DNA from 4 places in the Pseudomonas sp. TWP3-1 genome. Region 1 is predicted to be linked to each of the others. Evidence: predicted binding sites of a transcription regulator. Region 1 holds the regulator's gene; each other region holds the start of a gene.
The links. The regulator FliA, encoded in region 1, starts transcription of late flagellar genes. The targets are predictions, from matches to a motif close to CTAAAGTTTNNNNNNNNNNNGCCGNTAA.

Region 1 (5,404 bases):
AAGGCGGGACAAGGCTCGGAAGAGGGCGTTCTGCTGGAGCCGAGCATGGCCGAGAAGCTGCAGCGTTCGTTGATCGAAGCGGCGCAGCGTCAGGAAATGCAAGGTCAGCCGGTTATCCTGCTGGTAGCAGGCCCGGTGCGCGCGATGCTCTCGCGCTTTGGTCGCCTGGCAGTCCCTGGACTGCACGTGCTGGCCTACCAGGAAATACCGGATAACAAGCAAGTGACGATCGTTGCGACAGTAGGGCCCAACGGCTGAGGTAGTGGTACATGCAAGTTAAGCGTTTTTTCGCCGCCGATATGCGTCAGGCCATGAAGCTGGTTCGTGATGAGCTGGGCGCTGATGCCGCCATCATTGGCAACCGCCGCATTGCCGGCGGTGTCGAGCTGACGGCCGCGCTCGATTACAAATTGTCGGCGCTGGCTCCGCGTGTTCCGAACATGGAACTCGAAGATGAGCTGCGCAAGACCCAGTCGCGCATCGTCACCGCCCAGGCCGAGCTGAGCCTGCGTGGCGAAGCCGACGGCAACACCAATCAACAATTGTTTTCCGGGCTGCCGTTGACCGCTGGCCTGCCGCTGACTGCTGCCGAGCCGTTGAGCGAGCCGACTTACGCCGCTCCGGCACGTCCTGCTCCAGCACCTGCGCAAGCCTCCGGCGGTATCGACCCGCGTGCTCTGGACTCGATGCGTTTCGAACTGAACAGTCTGCGCGAGCTGATGGAAGTGCAACTCGGCACGCTGGCCTGGAATCAGCTGCAAGGCAGCCGTCCGGCGCAGGCCAATCTGTATCGTCGTCTGCAACGCATCGGCCTGTCCGGCCCGTTGTCGCGCGATCTGCTGGCGCTGACCACCGAAATTGAAGAACCCCGTCAGGCCTGGCGCATGTTGCTCGCGCACCTGGCGCGGATGATCGCCACCCCGGAAGTCGAGCCACTGGAAGAGGGCGGCGTGATTGCCATGGTCGGCCCTGCCGGCATGGGCAAGACCACCACCCTGGCCAAACTCGCCGCACGCTACGTGCTCAAGTACGGCGCGCAGAACATCGCGCTGGTGAGCATGGACAGTTTCCGCATCGGCGCGCAGGAGCAGCTCAAGACCTTGGGTCGCATCCTCAACGTCTCGGTGACTCACGTCGACCCGGGCCAATCGCTGGTGCAGGCGCTGGATCCACTGCTGCGCAAACGCGTGGTGCTGATCGATACCGCCGGCCTGCAAGCCAGCGATCCGGCACTGCGCATGCAGCTCGAAAGTCTGGCCGGGCGTGGCATTCGCTCAAAAAATTATCTGGTATTGGCAACCACCAGCCAGAAACAGGTTCTAACCGCCGCTTATCACAGTTACAAGCGTTGCGGGCTTGCCGGCTGCATCCTGACTAAACTGGATGAAACGGCCAGCCTTGGCGAAGTGTTGAGCCTGGCGATCAGTCATGAATTGCCGGTCGCGTACCTGACCGACGGCCCACGGATTCCGGATGATTTGCATCTGCCGCGCCGTCATCAATTGGTCAGTCGCGCCGTCAGCGTGCAAATGCAGGAAGAACCCAGCGAAGAAGCCATGGCCGACATGTTCGCTGATATCTACCACAGTCCGACCAAGCAGGTTGGCTGAGGTAATGAACAGTTTTTGTACCTACATCGGTGGTCTGCCACGCATTGTTCCGGTTGTGAACGCGCAGCCAGTAATGTGGCCTCCGTCTATGCAAGACAAGGTAAAGAAATAACATGGGCAGCATGCATCCCGTACAGGTGATCGCGGTGACCGGCGGCAAAGGTGGCGTCGGCAAGACTAACGTTTCAGTGAACTTGTCCCTGGCGCTGGCAGAACTTGGCCGTCGGGTCATGCTGCTGGACGCTGACCTGGGGCTGGCGAACGTCGACGTTCTGCTGGGCCTCACGCCCAAACGCACGTTGGCCGACGTGATCGAAGGCCGCTGCGAGCTGCGCGACGTGTTGTTGCAAGGCCCCGGCGGGATTCGCATCGTGCCGGCCGCCTCCGGCACTCAGAGCATGGTGCACCTGAGCCCGGCGCAACATGCCGGTCTGATTCAGGCATTCAGCGACATCGGCGACAATCTCGACGTACTGGTGATCGACACCGCTGCGGGTATTGGTGACTCGGTAGTCAGTTTCGTGCGCGCAGCGCAGGAAGTGTTGCTGGTGGTCTGCGACGAGCCGACTTCGATCACTGACGCCTACGCGCTGATCAAGTTGCTCAACCGCGATTACGGCATGAACCGCTTCCGCGTCCTCGCCAACATGGCGCAGAGCCCGCAGGAAGGGCGCAATCTGTTCGCCAAGTTGACCAAGGTCACGGATCGCTTTCTCGATGTCGCCCTACAATACGTCGGCGCCGTGCCTTACGACGAAAGTGTGCGTAAAGCGGTGCAGAAGCAGCGTGCGGTCTATGAAGCCTTCCCGCGTTCCAAGTGCGCGCTGGCGTTCAAGGCAATCGCACAGAAGGTCGATACCTGGCCGCTGCCGGCCAACCCGCGTGGGCATCTGGAATTTTTCGTCGAGCGCCTCGTGCAGCAAACGGCAGGGCCTGTTCTATGACCGCCAGCGGTATGAATTTCTACAAGAAGTCGGCACGTGACGCGCAGTACGAGTTGATCGAGCGTTACGCGCCACTGGTCAAACGCATCGCCTACCACTTGCTGGCACGCTTGCCGGCCAGTGTGCAGGTCGAAGATCTGATTCAGGCCGGGATGATCGGTCTGCTGGAAGTCTCGACCAAATACGACGCCAGCAAAGGCGCCAGTTTCGAAACGTACGCGGGCATCCGGATCCGCGGCGCCATGCTCGATGAAGTGCGCAAAGGGGACTGGGCTCCACGCTCGGTTCACCGCAATACCCGTATGGTCAGCGACGCAATTCGCTCGATTGAAGCTAAAACCGGCCGTGACGCTAAAGATCACGAAGTTGCGGCCGAACTCCAATTGAGTCTCGACGATTATTACGGGATTTTGAACGATACCTTGGGCAGCCGCCTGTTCAGTTTCGACGACCTGCTACAGGACGGCGAACATGAAGGGCTGCACGAGGACGGCGCGAGTGCTCATCTTGAGCCGTCGCGCGATCTGGAAGATGAGCGCTTCCAGGCCGCGCTGGCGGACGCGATTGCCAATTTGCCGGAGCGTGAGCGACTGGTGTTGGCGCTGTACTACGACGAAGAGCTGAACCTCAAGGAAATCGGTGAAGTCCTTGGCGTCAGCGAATCGCGGGTCAGCCAGTTACACAGCCAGTGCGCGGCCCGTTTGCGGGGGCGTTTGGGGGAGTGGCGAGCGCGCTGAAGACAGTGTGGGGACACTGTAGAGGAGGCTGGTGCGGTGGTGAACGGCACCGGTCTTGCTCTGTTGTGCTCCAGACAGTCATCGAGTGCTTTGCCGGAATGATTGAAATGGCGCGTCCAGGTGCTGGGCGCGTTTAAGACTGCTTGGAGGTCGAATTGAACAAAGACATGAAAATCCTCATCGTTGATGACTTCTCAACGATGCGGCGGATCATCAAAAACCTGTTGCGTGACCTTGGGTTCACCAACACGGTCGAGGCTGACGATGGCATCACCGCCATTCCGGTTCTCAACAGCGGCAGCATCGACTTTCTGGTAACAGACTGGAACATGCCGGGCATGACCGGTATCGACCTGCTGCGCCACGTGCGCGCCGATGAAAAACTCAAGCACTTGCCAGTGCTGATGGTGACCGCTGAAGCCAAGCGCGAACAGATCATCGAAGCAGCCCAGGCCGGTGTTAACGGCTATGTGGTGAAACCCTTCACGGCCCAGGCGTTGAAAGACAAGATCGAGAAGATTTTCGAACGCATCGGTTGAGAAACTGCGCCACGGGGGAGCTATGGACAACAACGAATCTTCACAGGGCGATTTTGAATCGACCCTGAAAAAACACGCGGTCGAATTGGTCGAAAGCCTTGAAAAGGGCAAGTTCGGCGACGCTGTGCAACTGATCCATGAGCTCAATCAGACCCGTGACCGTGGCCTGTACCAGGAAGTTGGCAAGCTCACACGTGAACTGCACAGTGCGATCGTCAATTTCCAGATTGACCCGAACATGCCGCAGGCCGAGGAAGTGTCGCAAATCACCGACGCAACCGAGCGTCTGGGCTATGTGGTCAAGCTCACTGAAGCCGCGGCCAACCGCACCATGGATCTGGTGGAAAGCGCCACCCCGCTGGTCAACGGCCTGGCTGATGAAGCCCAGAGCCTGAGCGCCGACTGGGGCCGCTTCATGCGTCGCGAAGTCGGGGCTGAAGAGTTCCGCGAGCTGGCGCGTCGGGTTGACGGTTTTCTGGCACGCAGCGGCACGGACAACCGTGCGGTGTCGAGCAACCTCAACGACATTCTGCTGGCTCAGGATTACCAGGACCTGACCGGTCAGGTGATCAAGCGCGTGACCCAACTGGTCACCGAAGTCGAAAGCAATCTGCTCAAACTCGTACTCATGGCCAGTCAGGTTGACCGCTTTGCGGGCATCGAACATGACCGTGCGGCGATGCTCGCTGAAAAAGATCCACAAAAACATCTCTCGCAGGGTGAAGGTCCGCAGATTCATGCCGATAAACGAGAAGACGTTGTGTCCGGTCAGGACGATGTGGACGATTTGTTATCCAGCCTCGGATTCTAGAGTTTTTGAATTTTAGGTTTTTTGGGTTTTTAGACCTGTAGGAGCACCCCATTAATGAGCTTCGGCGCCGATGAAGAGATCCTTCAGGATTTCCTGGTTGAGGCCGGCGAGATTCTTGAGCAGCTGTCAGAACAATTGGTCGAGCTGGAAAGCCGCCCGGATGATGCTGATCTGCTCAACGCAATTTTTCGCGGTTTTCACACTGTAAAAGGGGGCGCCGGCTTCCTTCAGCTCAATGAGCTGGTGGAGTGCTGTCACATCGCCGAAAACGTGTTCGACATCCTGCGCAAGGGTGAGCGTCGCGTTGATGCAGAGCTGATGGACGTTGTGCTTGAAGCACTGGACGCGGTGAACGGCATGTTCACCGAAGTGCGCGAGCGCAGCCCGATTACTGCTGCAACACCTGAACTGCTGGCCGCCCTCGCGCGTCTGGCGGAACCGCAATCGGCTGACGCCGTAGCGGTTGAAGAAGTGGTGGAAGCGCCGGTCGCCGAGAGCGAATCGGGTGACATCACCGATAACGAATTTGAGCAGTTGCTGGACTCGCTGAACGCCGTCAAGGCCGAAGCGGAAGCCCCGGCACCTGCGCCTGCGCCTGCTGCAACTGCGGCGGCCAGCGATGAAATCACCGATGCCGAGTTCGAGTCGTTGCTCGATCAACTGCACGGCAAAGGCCAGTTCGCGGTGGACGCTGTAGCTCCTGCGGCGGCGGCTCCTGCGGCGCCTGCTGCACCGGCCAAAGGCGACAACTCGGACATCACCG
Region 2 (5,404 bases), on a different contig from region 1:
GATCACCTGCCCCGAGGATGTGTGGAGCTTCGAGTGGCCGGAAACGGCGCCGAATTTCATCACCCAAAAGCGTGTGACTGCGCCCGTGGTGCAATGCGATGACCGGGAAAAACTCGCCGGAGCAATTGTCTGCATTCCCAATGCCGACCCGGGCTTCGACTGGTTGTTTGCTTACCCGATTGCCGGGCTCATCACGGCGTGGGGCGGGGCCAATTCGCATATGGCGATTCGTGCCGGTGAACTCGGTTTGCCGGCCGTGATCGGTGCAGGTGAAGTGCTCTATCGTCGCTGGTCGACAGCGGACATCCTGCATCTGGATTGCCCGGGGCGCAGGGTGGAGATGATGACGTGAAAGTCGTGGCGATCAGCCAGCGGGTCGACAACCACCCGGAGCGCGGCGAGATCCGCGATGCGCTGGATCAGCGTTTGTGCGCTTTTCTGCTGGCGGCCGGTTTTATTCCAGTGCCGGTGCCCAATGGCCTGGATCATGCCTGCCTTGAGCAGTGGCTGGCGGCGGTTTCGCCCCATGCCATTGTGCTGTCCGGCGGCAATGACATCGGCCAATGCCCGTCCCGCGACCTGACTGAACAGCAACTGCTCGACCATGCCCGCACCCGGCGTCTGCCCGTCCTCGGTATTTGCCGAGGCATGCAAATGCTCGCGCACTGGGCGGGCGGGGAGTTGCAGCCGGTGACCGGCCATGTGCGCACGCGGCACCGGTTGTCCGGCCAGATCAAAGCAGATGTGAACAGCTTTCATAACCTGTGCCTTGCCAGTTGCCCGCCAGAATTTGAAGTGCTGGCGCGCAGCGAAGACGGCGAAATCGAAGCCATCCGCCACTCACGCCTGCCTTGGCAAGGCTGGATGTGGCACCCGGAACGCGAGGCCGATTTTGCCCCGCACGACGTGCAGCGAATCCAGCAGCTTTTTGGCGAATCCGACCCCACTTGATCACTTACGGAACAGACCTGTTGTGAAAGCCATTATTCTCGCTGCCGGCCGTGGCAGTCGCATGAAAAGTCTCACCGATGAACGCCCGAAATGCCTGGTCGAATTGCGCGGCAAACCATTGCTCGAATGGCAGTTGGAGTCACTGCGCGCGGCGGGCATCAGCGAAATCGCTGTGGTCACAGGCTACAAGCGCGCGTTGCTGGCCGACAAAGGTCTGAGCGAATTTCATAACCCACGCTGGGCTGAAACCAACATGGTCGCGTCTCTGGCATGCGCCGAAGCCTGGCTTGCCGGGCAGCCGTGCATCGTGAGTTATTCGGATATTTTCTACAGCCCGACGGCTGTGCAGTCGTTGATGACCAACCAGGCATCGCTGGCCGTGACCTATGACCCGAACTGGTTGGCATTGTGGACACAACGTTTCGGCGATCCATTGCTGGACGCCGAAACGTTCCGTCTGAACAGCGACCAGACGCTGGCGGAAATCGGCAACAAACCGCAAACGGTGGATGAAGTCGAAGGCCAGTACATGGGTCTGCTGCGCTTCACGCCCGAGGGCTGGGCAGAAGTGGTTCGCCTACGCAGCGAATTGACCCCGAGCCAGTGCGACCAGATGCACATGACCAACACCCTGCAACGGGTCATCGATGCCGGTCGAGTGCCGATCGAAGCTGTGCCTTACACGGGAGAATGGGGAGAGGTCGACTCCAGCGAAGACCTCTCTGCCTACCAGTAAGCAGGCGCGCCGCTTCAACGGAAGCGGTCAACCTCGGAGCGCAGATCTGCTGCCAGTTTTTCCAGCTCCTTGGCGGTAATCGCCAGATTGGAAACCACTTCACGCTGCTCGCTGTTGGCCAGGGCGATGCTCTGCAAGTTGCTGCTGAGCAGAGTCGCAGTGCTGCTCTGTTCCTGAGTCGCGGTGGTGATCGCGGCAAACTGCTCACCGGCCGAACGGCTTTGCTCATCGATACGCGCCAGTGCCGAAGCGACGTTGGCGTTGCGCGACAAGCCTTCCTGCATCAGCAAATTGCCTTGTTCCATGGTGCTGATGGCGTTACCGGTTTCCTGCTGAATGCTCTGGATCATGCCGGAGATTTCATCCGTCGCCTGACGGGTACGTGAAGCGAGGTTGCGCACTTCGTCGGCCACTACGGCGAAGCCGCGACCTTGTTCGCCTGCACGCGCTGCTTCGATCGCCGCGTTGAGCGCCAGCAGGTTGGTCTGTTCGGCAATCGAGGTGATCACACCGACGATTCCGCCGATTTCCTGCGAGCGCTGGCCGAGGGTGTTAATCACGGTGGCGGTGCTATTCAGGGCGCCGGCAATCTGCTCCAGCGACGAGGACGCTTCGCCCATCGAGGTGCGACCGATCTGCGTTTGCTGAGCATTTTCCTGGGCCAGACGCTGGGTCGCACCCATGTTGTCGGCGATATCCAGCGAAGTCGCGGAGAACTCTTCAACCGCGCCAGCCATGCTGGTGATTTCGCCGGACTGCTGCTCCATGCCTTCATACGCACCACCGGACAAACCGGACAGCGCCTGAGCACGGCTGTTGACCTCGCCCGAAGCACGACGGATGTGCTCGACCATGGTCGACAGCGCCTGGCTCATCTGATTGAAAGCACGCGACAGCTGACCGATCTCATCGTTGCTCGACACGTTCAGACGCACGCTCAGATCACCGGCGCCCAAGGCTTCGGCCTGACGCACCAGATCGCCCAATGGCTGCAATTTGCTGCGCAACAGCCACACCGCCGAACCGACCGCGATCAGCATCGCCAGCAGGCTGCCGATGGCCAGTTGAATGCCGACGCTCCAGGTCACGGCGCGGATTTCGCTTTTCGGCATGCTCGCCACCACCGACCACGGCCCGCCATCGAAGGGCACGGCGACGCTGTAGAAGTCTTCCGATTTGTCGCTCCAGAATTCGCCTTTACCCGGTTTCTTTGCCAGGCCGCCGATCACCGGAATCGCTTGATCCAGCGCCTGTACACCGGCCGGCGGCACCAACCATTTGTTCTGCTCATCAAGCAGCGCCAGCGAACCGGTCTGGCCGATGCGGAAGCGCTTGAGGTTGTCGAACTGGGCGTTCTGCGCGTCGGTGTAATCGAACCCGACGAACAGCACCGCAATCACCTTGCCGCCGCTGTCGCGCACCGGGGTGTATTGGGTCATGTAAGAGCGTTCGAACAGCAAGGCACGGCCTACGTAGCTCTGGCCCGCCATCAACTTCGCATAGGCCGGGTGGGCGTGGTCAAGCAAGGTGCCGATGGCGCGGCTGCCGTCCTGCTTGGTCAGCGAAGTGCTGACCCGCACGAAGTCTTCACCGCTGCGCACGAACAACGTGGCGACGCCGGCAGTCATCTGCTTGAAGCCGTCAACTTCCTTGAAGTTGTTGTTCAACACTTCGCTGCCCAGGTGCAGACCCGGAGTCTGGGTGCCGGCCACGTTCACCGGTTCATCCGGATGAATGCTCAGCCCCGTGCTGAAGCGCTTCTCGAACAACCCGCTCAGACGCTGGGTGCTTTCACGCAGCGTGCCGTGAAAGGTGCTCAGCTGATCGGCCAGCAGGCGCGCCTCACTGGCCAGGTGCTCTTCACGGGTGGCGAGGTTGGCGGTATCCAGCGAACGCAGGGCGAACACCGTACTGCCGCTGATGACAATCGCCAGTATCACGGCGAGCGCGAGGCCCAGCTGCGAGGCGATCCGAGCACGAGGTTGAGACATGGACAGCTCCTGGCCGAGCTGCGGATCCTCCTTGATCGCGGCACTTGCTCGGAAAATTCTAATAATGGGGGGTGAAGCGCGAAACCGGCACGTCGGTCCCACCTGCACGTATTCGGCGGAAAACCCGAATACTTGAGTAGATAGCGCGGTTATGGCGAAAGGCCGGCATTGTGCAGGCTCGAACGTTTCAGCTCAAGCGCGTGACATCCGGCAGCGCCATGGCGCGCACTTCGCCTTGCAGGAAGTCGCTGAGGCGGCGCAAACGTTCACCTCCCGGACGGGTTTTCGGCCACACCAGATAATAATTTTCCCCGCTGGCAACCGCTGTCGGCCACGGCAAACTCAACCTGCCTTGCGCCACATCCTCGGCGACCATCAGCAAATCGCCCATGGAGACGCCGTACCCGCGAGCGGCGGCAATCATGCCCAGCTCCAGGGTATCGAAGACCTGCCCGCCCTTGAGCGACACCTGATCAGCGAGACCCATGCGCAGCAGCCAGTTGCGCCAGTCGCGACGATCCGGGGTCGGGTGCAGCAGCTCGGCGCTGGCCAGCCGCGCCACATCCCACGGCTGATCGTTGAGCAGATTGGGTGCGCCGACCGGAATCAGCTCTTCGGGGAACAGATAACTCGCCTCCCAGTCCGGCGGGAAATGGCCGTTGCTCAGCAGCACTGCGCAATCGAATGGCTCGTCGTTGAAATCCACCGAATCAATGTCCATCCAGGCACTGGTCAGTTGCACCTCATTGCCCGGCTGCAGATGACGGAAGCGACTGAGGCGCGCCAGCAACCAGCGCATGGTCAGGGTCGAGGGGGCTTTCATGCGCAGGATGTCATCTTCGGCGCGCAGGGTATTACAGGCTCTTTCCAGCGCGGTGAAGCCGTCGCGGATACCCGGTAACAGCATGCGCGCCGACTCGGTCAGTTGCAGATTGCGTCCGCTGCGGTGAAACAGCCGACAGGCGAAATGCTCTTCCAGCGTACGAATGTGCCGACTGACCGCGCTCTGGGTGATCGACAACTCTTCAGCCGCGCGGGTAAACGAACTGTGCCGCGCCGCCGCTTCGAATGCGCGCAAGGCATACAAGGGAGGAAGTCGACGGGACATGGATCAGGCTCCAATTGCGGGATTTCGCCAACTTAGCAGAATCACGCCTGGATGAGTTTTAATCATGCTACCCATCCTTTTTATCCCTTTGTGCAAAGCTTGTTGAGGGCCGAGAATCGACGGTCTCTTGCCCCCTCGATTAAATGGATGTGATGACCATGCAGCGACCTGTGCGTACCGAACTCTGGGCCATTTTGCGGCTGGCGGGGCCGTTGATCGCCTCGCAGTTGGCGCACATGTTGATGGTGCTGACCGACACCCTGATGATGGCCCGCCTCAGCCCCGAAGCCTTGGCCGGCGGAGGGCTGGGCGCGGCGACTTATTCGTTCGTGTCGATCTTCTGCATCGGCGTGATTGCGGCGGTCGGCACGTTGGTGTCGATTCGCCAGGGCGCCGGCGATATTGTCGGCGCTGCCAAACTGACTCAGGCCGGTTTGTGGCTGGCGTGGCTGATGGCGCTCGGTGCCGGTCTGCTGCTGTGGAACCTGGAACCGGTATTGCTGCTGTTCGGCCAGACCGAAACCAACGTCACCGCCGCCGGGCAATTTCTCATCGCGCTGCCGTTCGCGCTGCCCGGCTACCTGAGCTTCATGGCCCTGCGCGGGTTCACCAGCGCCA
Region 3 (5,404 bases), on a different contig from region 1:
ATGTGTTGGCCGGCGTACCTGCACAGCTACTGACATTCGCTGCGTGGCTGGATCAACACGACCAGACGCTGTACGGCGTTGAAACCCTGCTCTACGGCGGCGAAAGCCTGTTCCCCGCGCAACTGCAATTGCTCGGCCGGGTCTTCCCCAACGTGCGCGTTGCCTCGATGGGCTACGCCAGCGTCGACGCCGGGTTCCTCGGCGCCAGTCATCTTGATTGCATCCTGGGTGAACACCGAACGCCGGATGGCCACAGCGTTCTGGAGATCATCGACGAGCACACCGGCGAAGTGATTACTGAATGTGATCGCATCGGCATGCTGGTGACGACCAACCTCACGCGGCGCCTGATGCCAATGATCCGCTACCCGGTGGGTGATCGGGCCTGCTGGCGCGAGCCTTGCGCGACGCCCATGCGCAAATTCGCGTTGATGGGCCGCAGCGCTGACAGCCAGCGTGTGCGCGTGGGCATATTGACGCTGCTGACCCGCACGCTTGGCGAGCTCGTGCAACGCTGCACTGGCAGTGTCGACTGGCAATTGGTCATCGAGCAGACCGGGCGCAAAGATGTGCTGAGCGTGAAATGGGCGCCGGTCGGCACCACGCTTACACCTGCCGAGGCCAATCGCGCACTGCGCCAGGCGTTGATCGAACACTACCCACTGATTGACCAACTGCGCGCCGATCAGCTCCTCGATTTGCACACGCAGTGCTGCCCGGTCGATGCGCTGTCACGCCATCCGCGTTCGGGCAAGCACCGCCAGGTAATCGATCTGCGCGAGTACGACAGTTCGCCTCAGGAGCTTTCATCATGCAAAGCGTGATTCTGAGAAGCTTCCGCAAGAGCGACGCTTCGGCCGTTACCGATTTGTTTCGCAAGGTTTATGGCGACTGTTACGTGCAACCTCAGGTCTACCTGCCATGCATGATCAACCAGAACCACGCGGCGGGTCGCTGGCACTCACTGGTGGCGGTGGCCGATGATCAGATGCTGGGGCATGCCACACTCGTGCGCGCCAAAGGGTCATGTATCGCTGAACTGGCATTGACCGTGGTTGACCCGGATACCCGCGGCCAGAGCATCGCTACCCGGCTGTCACAGCACCTGTTGATTCACGCCCAGGCGCTGGGCTGTCAAGGCGTGACGATCAAGCAGGTCACCCACCATGACTACACGCAACGCATGGCTGCCCGCCTCGGCTTTCACAACATCGGCGTTTTGCCTGACTACGCCCGATCTCCGTATGGCGAGTCGGAGCCGGTGACGCTGCTCATCGGTTATCAACCCATCGACGGTTATCAACGCGCAATTCCGGCGTTGGCCTGGCCCGTGGCGTGTCGCGATTTCATGCTGCGCCAATGCGCAGTATTCGGGACGCAGCCGACCGCGTCACCATGGATCGGTGCCCCGGTGCATCTCGAACAGAATGCCGACCGTTACGACGGGACGTTCAAGGAGCTGGACGCCAGTCTGCTGACGCAGCTAGAGCGTCTGCCCGCGCACTGGATGATCTCGATCCGGCTCAGGTTGGCACAAGGTTTCGACACCGCAGAACACACGCTATCGAACATGGGGTTCGTGTTCACCGGACTGGCGCCCGACGACAGGGGGGGAGGATGGCTGGCGTTGTTTCATCGCGGCTATCAACCACGGCCGATGGCGCTGCGCTGTACGCACATGCAGGATCTGCATGACCGGATGGGCATCCAGTCATCATCTGTGGAAAACACGCGGTTTGAAGGAAGCTGATCGGAGGACAAGGCCCGTTCCGTCATCGGACGGGCCACAAACCAGCATCAGGCCTTGGCGCTGACGCCCTTGTCGGTAGGCGGAAGGCGCTCGCCACCCTGGCCGTAGGTCTTCAGGTTCTGCAGCACATAAATGGCTTTTTTATACTCGGGGATCAACGCGTTGGCGTACTTGTTGCCCTGGATATTGTTGCTCTGGATGTTGTCCAGTTGCGTGGCGAAATACTCCAGCGCGTTGAACTTGGCGTCGATGTCCTTCGGCACGCCGAAGCGATCGAACTTGTCACCGGCATTGAACAGGTTGATCGACGTGATCTCGGAGATCAGGCCGCGGCTGCGCAGCATCTCACTCAATTTGCCCATCTGTTTGGTCGAAACGTTTTCCGGATCAAAACCCCTGATTGCCTTGTGCAACCCCTGCTTGTCCATCTCCGCGGTGTTGATCGCTGTTGGATCGTTACCGACCAGGGCCAGCATCTGCTTGACCTTGAGGTTTTGCGACACCGGTTTGCCGGAAACCGAAGTATCGCGCACCAGCAAACCTGCCTTGGGTTGCCAGGTTCCAGTAAGGCCGATCGTCATGAGCGGGTTCCTTGCGAGAAAGACATGGGTATTTCCTTATTGATCGACTGCAAATTGCGGCGAGTATCGGTCGATGAACAGATGGATCCAACTCTTTTCTCATATTTTTTACAAATCTTGTACATTCCGGACACAAACCAGCCTCCCCTAGCAATCATTGACTTTTGTCGGCTCTGGCCTGATCACCAGATTGCAGCTTTAAGACTAATGAACCGTCTGGTTAGTCTTCATGTATCGATCTCGATACCTGCCACTGGTCTTCAAAGCACTTTTTAGTACTCGAGTACCTCAAGCTTCTTTGCGCCACGACGATAAGTAGTAGAACCCCGCGCTGTTTTCTCTCCGCCGATAATAAGAATCCCTGCTCAAGGACCGGTCTCCATGCCCGCATTCCGCACTATTCAGGCTCGCTATACGCTGTTTCTGGTTCTGTTCATCTTGCTGTTGTCGGTGCTGACGGTGGTTGGCATCAGCCAACTGGTTGCGCCCAAGCTGCGCCACACCGAAGAGCAAGTGGTGCTCAATCGTATTGCCGAGGTCGCCGAGCAGATTCAGGGCGAACTGAACAAGGTGCAGTCGCAGCAGCGCAGCATCACCCAGACTATTCCGCTGCTCGACAGCGCAGCCATCGACACGGTGCTGCCGGGGCTGGTGGATCAGTACGGCGAGTTGAAGGTGTTCGGTGGCGGGATCTGGCCGTTGCCGGGACAGCGCGAAGCCGGGCGCAACAAATTCAGCACGTTCTGGCACCGCGATGCCTCGGGCAAACTGGCAGTCAACACCTTCTGGAACAGCGACGCGGCACCCAACTATTACGATCAGAGCTGGTACAAGGGCGGCATGCAGACCCCGCGCGGTCAGTGCGCATGGGCCGCAGCCTATAAAGACGACGCCAGTGCCGAACCGCGCACCAACTGCGCCATGGCCATCCAGAAAAACGGCAGCACCTGGGGCGTGTCGACCATCGACGTTACGTTGGGCTTCTTCAACGACCTGGTGGCGCGCAAGGAAAAAGACCTGAGTGCCGAAATGCTCATCGTCGAAGCCGACGGCAAGGTCATCAGTAATAGCTCGCGCATCAGCGGCCCGATCGTCCTGAAAAACATCAGCGAACTCGCCGCCAGTTCGACCTTCGCCAGCCAGGTCAAGGCCGGACTGCAAAAACGCGATCAGGCGCAGCGTGTCGAATTCGACAATAACGGCGAAGCCAGCACCTTCTTCATGCGTCCGATCGAAGGCACGCCGTGGTTCCTCGCCACCGCCCTGCCGACCCGCCTGATCACCGCTCAGCGCGATGACGTACTGAGCACGCTGAGTCTGTTGCAGATTCCGATGGTGATCCTGCTGGTGCTGTTGCAGCTCTATGCGATCCGCCAACTGGTGCAGCGCATGAAAGCCCTCAAAGCCAACATCGATCTGCTGTCCAGCGGCGACGCCGACCTGACCCGACGCATAACCATTCGCGCCGAAGACGAACTGGGCGCCATTGGCCACTCGGTCAACACCTTCATCGTTTACCTGCAAAACATGATCGGCGAAGTCACCCAGGCCACCGGCGCGATGGCGTCCGGCCTTGATGATCTGCAACGCACCTCGGCGCACACCAGCCAGATCCTGCTGCGCCACGCCTCGGAAACCGACCAGACCGTCACCGCCATCACCGAAATGAGTTCGACCGCCGAAAGCGTTGCGCAGAACGCCGCCGAAACCGCAGCCTTCACCCAGCGCGCCAACGAAAACGCCGACCGCTCGCGGGTCGTCGTCGGCGAGGCCTCCAACAGCGTCGTGGCCTTGATCGACGAAGTCGCCAGCGCCACGCGCAAAGTCGAGAGCATGCAGCAGGACGCACAGCGCATCACCGAAATCCTTGGCGTGATCGGCGCCATCGCCGGTCAGACCAACCTGCTGGCGCTGAACGCCGCCATCGAAGCGGCCCGCGCTGGCGAGCAGGGTCGCGGCTTCGCAGTGGTAGCTGACGAAGTACGCGCCCTCGCCGCCCGCACCCAGGCCAGCACCTCGGAAATCAACGAGATGTTGACCCGCCTGACCCAAGGCGTGAGTTCGTCGGTCAGCGCCATGGAAAACACTCAGGTCAGTTGCCAGTCGGCCGCCGACGCAACCGCCCGGGTCAATTCCGGCCTCGACGAAATGGCCGGTTCGGTCAGCCACATCAACAGCCTGAGCACACAGATTGCTACCGCTGCCGAACAGCAAAGCGCGGTGACCGAAGAGATCAACCGCAGCATGGTGCAGATCCGCCACATGGTCGAAGAGCTGGTGCAGAGCGGCCACACCAGCGAACTCAACACCCGTCAGTTGCTCGAAGCCAACAGCCGCGTCAGCGCAATCATGGGACGCTTCAAGGTTCGCTGACAGATTTGTCATCTGCCACTCAGCGGCCTGTCAGGTTTGATCTACGATCATCCTGGCAGGCCTGCCTTGAATTAACTGGAAACACTCCGTTGAAGCCCGGCAGGAAAATCAGGTCAAAATGCGTTCTTTTCTGACCACATTCAAGCCGAGAGCCCTGTATGCGAAACCCTCTGCGTCTGGTCGCCCTGAGCGCCCTGTTCATTTCCTCCCTGGCGCAAGCCGCCGACCTGATCCCGATTGAAGTCCATCGTGACGCCAACTGCGGCTGCTGCAAAAAGTGGATCAGCCACCTCGAAGCCAACGGCTTCAAGGTCGAGGATCACGTCGAAAGCAACATGAGCGAGTTCAAGCTCAAGCACGGCGTGCCGCCACGTCTGAACTCGTGCCACACCGGAATCATCAACGGCAAATTCGTCGAGGGCCACGTGCCCGCGGAACAAGTCCTCGCCCTGAGCAAGCGTGACGACCTGCTTGGCGTGGCCGCACCGGGCATGCCGATGGGTTCGCCCGGCATGGAAATGGACGGCATGAGCGATGCGTATCAAGTCATCGGTCTGAAAAAGGACGGTACTGACGTGATCGTGGCGGACTACCCGGCGCATTGATGGCGGCGGCTTACACCGGGCTGTTCTTCGCCGCATTTGGGGCCGCGACGTTGCTGCCGCTGCAATCCGAGGCATTGCTGGTCGGTTTGATTGTC
Region 4 (5,404 bases), on a different contig from region 1:
TTGCCGTTGCGCGTGCGGGTGTTCATGGATTGGCTGGGGGAGGTGGTCAGAAGATTTGGGTGAACAACCAATACAGGCTGCCGGATAGCAGGATTGCCGCAGGCAAGGTCAGCACCCACGCCATCAGCAGATTGCGGATGGTCCTCATCTGCAAACCACCGCCATTGGCGACCATCGTGCCTGCCACACCGGATGACAAAACATGCGTCGTGGATACCGGCAAACCAAACATGTCGGCAGCGCCAATCGTCAGCATCGCCACGGTTTCTGCCGAGGCACCCTGGGCGTAAGTCAGGTGGGTCTTGCCGATTTTCTCACCAACCGTCACCACGATCCTTTTCCAGCCAACCATGGTGCCCAGCCCGAGGGCGATGGCCACTGCGATCTTCACCCACAGCGGAATAAAGCGTGTGGCGTTGTCGATCTGTTGCTTGAACAGTTGCAGTTTGCCGCTGGTGTCGGCGTCGAAGTTGCCGACCTTGTTCTTGTCCATCAGGCGAATGGTTTCACTGGCCAGGTACATATCGTTGCGCACGTTGCCCATGGCTTCGGCCGGGACTTTCGCCAGTGAACCGTAGCCTTTGACTTCTTCGCCGATGTGCCCGGTGAGGGCGGCGAGGGCCGGGATCAATTGCGCGGTGGCTTCCTTGGTGCGCATGTAATCCGAAAGCACCGGGCGCGGATCGGCCGGGGCCGGCAGCGAGGTGTTTTTCACCAGCGCTTGCTGAGTGACTTGCGCCACCGCCGCAAATTGCAGTGATTGTTCTTCGGGCATGGTGCGGTTCAAGGCGTAGGCCATTGGCAGGGTGCCGACCAGAATCAGCATGATCAGGCCCATGCCTTTCTGCCCGTCGTTGGAACCGTGCGCGAACGACACGCCGGTGCAGGTCAAAATCAACAGACCACGAATCCACCACGGCGGCGGCGTGTTGCCTTCAGGCGCCTTGTACAGCGCACGATTCTTCACGAACGCGCGCAGCGCCAGCAGCAACAGTGCGGCAAAACCGAAGCCTACCAGCGGCGACAGCAGCAACGCGTAACCGATCTTGGTCGCCTGTGCCCAGTCGACGCCGCTGGTGCCGTCCCGTCCGTGCATCAAGGCATTCGCCACGCCGACGCCGATGATCGAACCAATCAGCGTGTGCGACGACGAGGCCGGCAGACCCAGCCACCAGGTGCCGAGGTTCCACAGAATCGCGGCGATCAGCAGTGCGAAGATCATCGCGAAGCCGGCGGACGAACCGACTTGCAGTATCAACTCCACCGGCAGCAACGCGATGATGCCGAACGCCACCGCGCCGCTCGACAGCAGTACGCCGAGGAAATTGAAGAACCCCGACCAGACCACTGCAACATTCGGCGGCAGCGAGTGGGTGTAGATCACCGTGGCCACAGCGTTGGCGGTGTCGTGGAAACCGTTGACGAACTCAAAACCCAGCGCAATCAACAGCGCCACGCCGAGCAGCAGGAAAGGCGTCCAGGTGGTGACCTGCGTGCCCAGTTCATGCATGTCGTGCATCAGGCTGTAGGCGGTGAACAGCATCCCCATGGCCAGCACTGCGAAAAAAATCACGTAGGTGAACGGGCTGGTTTTCTTGTCGAGCGCTGGCCGGCTGCTGGGGGCGGACGCTTGGCTGGCGGAAAGCGATGGAGTAGCCATGGGCGGACAATCCTGAGCGAAGAAAGGAATGTCGCCCATGATCGTTGCAGAATGTTACAGAGAGGCTGCCGTAGATCAGTGTTAGGTGGATTAGCCCCGCAACTGGTCTGGCGGCGCAAAGATCCCCTGTGGCGAGGGAGCTTGCTCCCGTTCGGCTGCGCAGCAGTCGTAATGCGGCAGATTACATTCTGTCTGATAAATCGCGGTGATTGGTTTTGGGGGGCGCTTCGCACCCCAGCGGGAGCAAGCTCCCTCGCCACAGGGATCTTAATAATCCCGGCGTTTGCGGAAGGCCCAACGCCCGGCAATCACGGTAAACGTCGCCACCAGCGCAACCAGAATCCAGAACCCATGCTCATCCTGCGACAACGGCACGCCCCCCACATTCATCCCGAAAAAACCGGCAATGATGTTGATCGGCAGCGCCAGCACCGTGACCACGGTCAGGGTGAACAGCGTGCGGTTGCTCTGTTCGTTGAGGTTGGCGGCGATCTCTTCCTGCAACAGCTTGATCCGCTCGCCGAGCGCGGTCAGGTCGTTGATGATCAGCGCGAACTCCTCGGTGGATTTGCGCAACTCCTTGACGTCTTCCTTCTGCAGCCATGGAGGAGGGCGATTGAGCAGGCGCAGCAACGAGCCGGGTTCCAGCGCCAGCAAGCGTTGCAAACGCACCAGCACCCGCCGGTTGGCACCAAGTTCGGCGCGGTTGGTCGATAGGCGCGAGGAGAGCAGTTCGTCTTCGATCTGATCGACGCTGAGGCTGGTCTTGCGCACGATCTGCGTCAGTACTTCGCCCTGATCGCGCAGCAGATGCACCAGCAGCTCCAGTGGTGAGCGAAAGCATTCGCCGGCCTTGACCGACGAGCGCAACTTGTCCACCGAGTGCAACGGTTGCAGACGCGCGCTGACAATCAGCTTGCTGCGCACGCACACCCACAACGTCGATACGTCAGACGAAACCATGCTGCTCAGGTTGAACACCACGTCGTTGACCACCGCCAGCAGCGCCGAATCGACATGCTCGATGCGCGTCGAGCGCGAGCCTTCATGCAGCGCTTCGAAAAACTCCTCGGGCAATTGCAGATGACTTTTCATCCAGCGTTCGCACGCGGCGTGCGCCAGATTCAGATGCAGCCAGAGGAATTCATCGCCATCGGTGTCGTCTTGCAGGCAACGCAGAGCGGTCGCGGAATCCACCTCGCGGCCGCGTTCACCGGGGCGAAATTGAAAGCCGTAAAGCAGGCCGAACAGGTCTGGATCGCGGTGACTCAGGTCGAGGCTGTGGTTCATGAAGGCTCGCTGCGAGGAGGGCGTCTGTCGCGGGATTTGCAGATTCACCTGAGCCGCATCATCGCGCCGGTTCATGACGATTTGGTGACAGTCAAATGACGCCAAATCAATGGCTTGCCAGTCGTCGGAAATTTTTCAAGAAGCGCTCTGGTGCGCCGATTACAGCTGAGTTAGCTTGCGCGCCTTTGGCCATGAGCCACGGTTCGCCGACATGGATGTCCGGCCACAATTCACGTCTTGTCGGACGTGCCTCATCCCTGTCATGAGTAGCTGCGATGTCGGTACAAAAATCCCTGAAGGGGCAAATTCTTGCCCTGTTGAGCGGCAGCCTGCTGGCGATCCTGTTGATCGCGCTGGCCTGTTTCCACTTCCTGTCCAACGGCGTGCAGAGTTACGGCCAGTTGATCGAAGGGCCCTTGCGCACCTCGCAACTGATCGACGAAGCCAACCTGCAATTCAAGGTGCAGGTGCAGGAATGGAAAAACGTTTTGCTGCGCGGCAAGCAACCCGCGGACCTGGCGAAATACTGGAGCCAGTTCGAAGACCGCCAACGTGATGTGCAAGGGATTCTCGGTGAGCTGGCCAACCAGAAGGGCATCGAGCCTGCGCTGAAAACCCGCATCGAACGACTGCGCGAAGAACACCGTCAACTGGGCACGGCGTATCAGAAGGGCCGCGATGCCTACGTGGCTGCCGGTGCCGATCCGACTGCCGGCGACGTTGCCGTCAAAGGTGTCGACCGCGCCACCAGCGATCAGATGAGCGCACTGGTTTCCGAGCTGCGTAAAGAGGGCGTCGAGCAATCGGCGCAGATCAGCGCCAGCGCCGACCGCACTGTGTGGCTGGGTTTGCTGGTGATGCTCGCGTCGGGCGTTGTAATTGGCGTGTTCAGCCTGTGGCTGGTCAACCGCAACCTGGTCGAGCCGATTCGCAAACTGATCGACTACGTCAGCCAGTTGAGCCAGGGGCGTTTTGGCGAACGTGTGGTCAGCACCCGTCAGGATGAGCTGGGTAATCTGGCCGCTGCGGCCAATACCCTGCGTGATTTCCTCGCTGAAACGTTCAGCCACCTGCAACGCAGCGCCCAGGATCTGGACAGCGCCAGCGGCGAGCTGAACTCCATTGCCACGCTGATGGCTGGCGGCACCAACGAGCAGTTCAACCGCACCGATCAAGTGGCTACGGCAATGAACGAAATGTCCGCCACCGCCCAGGAAGTCGCGCGTCACGCCGCTGATGCAGCACGGGCTGCCGACGATGCCGACCAGTCCGCCCAGCAGGGTGAAAAAGTCATGCAGGGCACCATTCACACAATCACGCAGATGCGCGGTGAAATCGCTAACACCGCCTCGGTGATCCGTCGTCTCGAAGCCGACAGCGGCCGCATCGGCAAGGTGCTGGAAGTGATTCGTGGCATTGCTGAGCAGACCAACCTGCTGGCGCTCAACGCCGCGATTGAAGCGGCGCGTGCTGGCGAGGCCGGACGTGGATTTGCGGTGGTTGCCGATGAAGTGCGCAGTTTGGCGCAACGTACGGCGGCGTCGATTATCGAGATCAACCAGATTATCCAGAGCGTGCAGACCGGCGCGGTGGATGCTGCACAAGCCATCGAAAGCGGCCAGTCGAAAAGCGATGAAAGCGTCGAGCAAGTGACGCAAGCCGGCGCGATGCTGGAGCGCATCACCCAAGCAGTGGAAGCCATTCGCGACATGAACCGCCAGATCGCCACCGCCGCCGAAGAGCAGACCTCGGTCGCCGAAGACATCTCGCGCAACCTGACCGAGATCACCTCGATCGCCAGCACCAACCTCGACAACGTGCAACGCACCGAAAGCGCTAGTCAGAACCTGCATGGACTGTCGGGGCGTTTGAACGAAGTCACCGCGCGTCTGAGCGCCTGACATTCGGCGCGATCAGTCAGTGACCTGTGCACTGACTGACATGCCGCCATCGCTGGCAAGCCAGCTCCCACAGGTACCGGGGTCGGCCGACAAACGCCAGACACAAAAAAGCCGCACGATTTTGCAATCGTGCGGCTCGATGACCCGGTTTATCAGGTGTCTTGCTTGTCGCTCAGAACTTTGCCGGTGGTCGCGTCGAAATCAACGTCGAACTCTTTGCCATCAGCGGTCTTCAGCTCAACTTCGTACTCGTAGCCGTTGAAGTGATTGTCCAGATCGGTGTCGGTGATCGTTGCACCTGGGTGCAGTTTCAGTGCTTCGGCGTTCATCGACTCCAGCGATTTGATCTTGCCTTCCTTGACCAGTTGCGGGATCTGATCGACGCGAACGTCAGCCTGAGCCAGGCCAGCGGTAAGGGTCAGGGCAGCAGCGGTAAACAGGGCAGTCAAAGTTTTCATCGGTTATTCCTTTGGTTGATTTGGTTGATTCGTTTAAGTGGCCTCAGGTTAACCAGCGCAACTTAACTCATCCTTAAAACTTGCGTTGTTTGTTC

Region 2: ACP7BN_RS26010 (methyl-accepting chemotaxis protein) is a predicted target of FliA. The motif match lies at 3,788-3,815, and genes of this name have one in related genera.
Region 3: ACP7BN_RS01035 (methyl-accepting chemotaxis protein) is a predicted target of FliA. The motif match lies at 2,619-2,646, and genes of this name have one in related genera.
Region 4: ACP7BN_RS27260 (methyl-accepting chemotaxis protein) is a predicted target of FliA. The motif match lies at 3,085-3,112, and genes of this name have one in related genera.

The regions. Positions count from the first base shown of each region.
Region 1 covers NZ_JAFCUQ010000009.1:135,566-140,969, forward strand. Annotated here, with positions in the region: gene flhA (flagellar biosynthesis protein FlhA) at 1-258, shown strand, start outside; gene flhF (flagellar biosynthesis protein FlhF) at 270-1,610, shown strand; gene fleN (flagellar synthesis regulator FleN) at 1,724-2,554, shown strand; gene fliA (RNA polymerase sigma factor FliA) at 2,551-3,291, shown strand; gene ACP7BN_RS14660 (chemotaxis response regulator CheY) at 3,459-3,830, shown strand; gene ACP7BN_RS14665 (protein phosphatase CheZ) at 3,853-4,641, shown strand; gene ACP7BN_RS14670 (chemotaxis protein CheA) at 4,696-5,404, shown strand, end outside.
Region 2 covers NZ_JAFCUQ010000027.1:52,821-58,224, forward strand. Annotated here, with positions in the region: gene ACP7BN_RS25995 (PEP-utilizing enzyme) at 1-352, shown strand, start outside; gene ACP7BN_RS26000 (gamma-glutamyl-gamma-aminobutyrate hydrolase family protein) at 349-951, shown strand; gene ACP7BN_RS26005 (phosphocholine cytidylyltransferase family protein) at 974-1,687, shown strand; gene ACP7BN_RS26010 (methyl-accepting chemotaxis protein) at 1,702-3,678, opposite strand; gene ACP7BN_RS26015 (LysR substrate-binding domain-containing protein) at 3,866-4,786, opposite strand; gene ACP7BN_RS26020 (NorM family multidrug efflux MATE transporter) at 4,945-5,404, shown strand, end outside.
Region 3 covers NZ_JAFCUQ010000001.1:231,015-236,418, forward strand. Annotated here, with positions in the region: gene ACP7BN_RS01020 (phenylacetate--CoA ligase family protein) at 1-824, shown strand, start outside; gene ACP7BN_RS01025 (GNAT family N-acetyltransferase) at 812-1,750, shown strand; gene ACP7BN_RS01030 (hypothetical protein) at 1,798-2,331, opposite strand; gene ACP7BN_RS01035 (methyl-accepting chemotaxis protein) at 2,713-4,704, shown strand; gene ACP7BN_RS01040 (DUF411 domain-containing protein) at 4,863-5,309, shown strand; gene ACP7BN_RS01045 (YqaA family protein) at 5,309-5,404, shown strand, end outside.
Region 4 covers NZ_JAFCUQ010000033.1:20,089-25,492, forward strand. Annotated here, with positions in the region: gene ACP7BN_RS27245 (LysR family transcriptional regulator) at 1-63, shown strand, start outside; gene ACP7BN_RS27250 (inorganic phosphate transporter) at 47-1,660, opposite strand; gene ACP7BN_RS27255 (transporter) at 1,928-2,950, opposite strand; gene ACP7BN_RS27260 (methyl-accepting chemotaxis protein) at 3,226-4,851, shown strand; gene ACP7BN_RS27265 (PepSY domain-containing protein) at 5,004-5,309, opposite strand.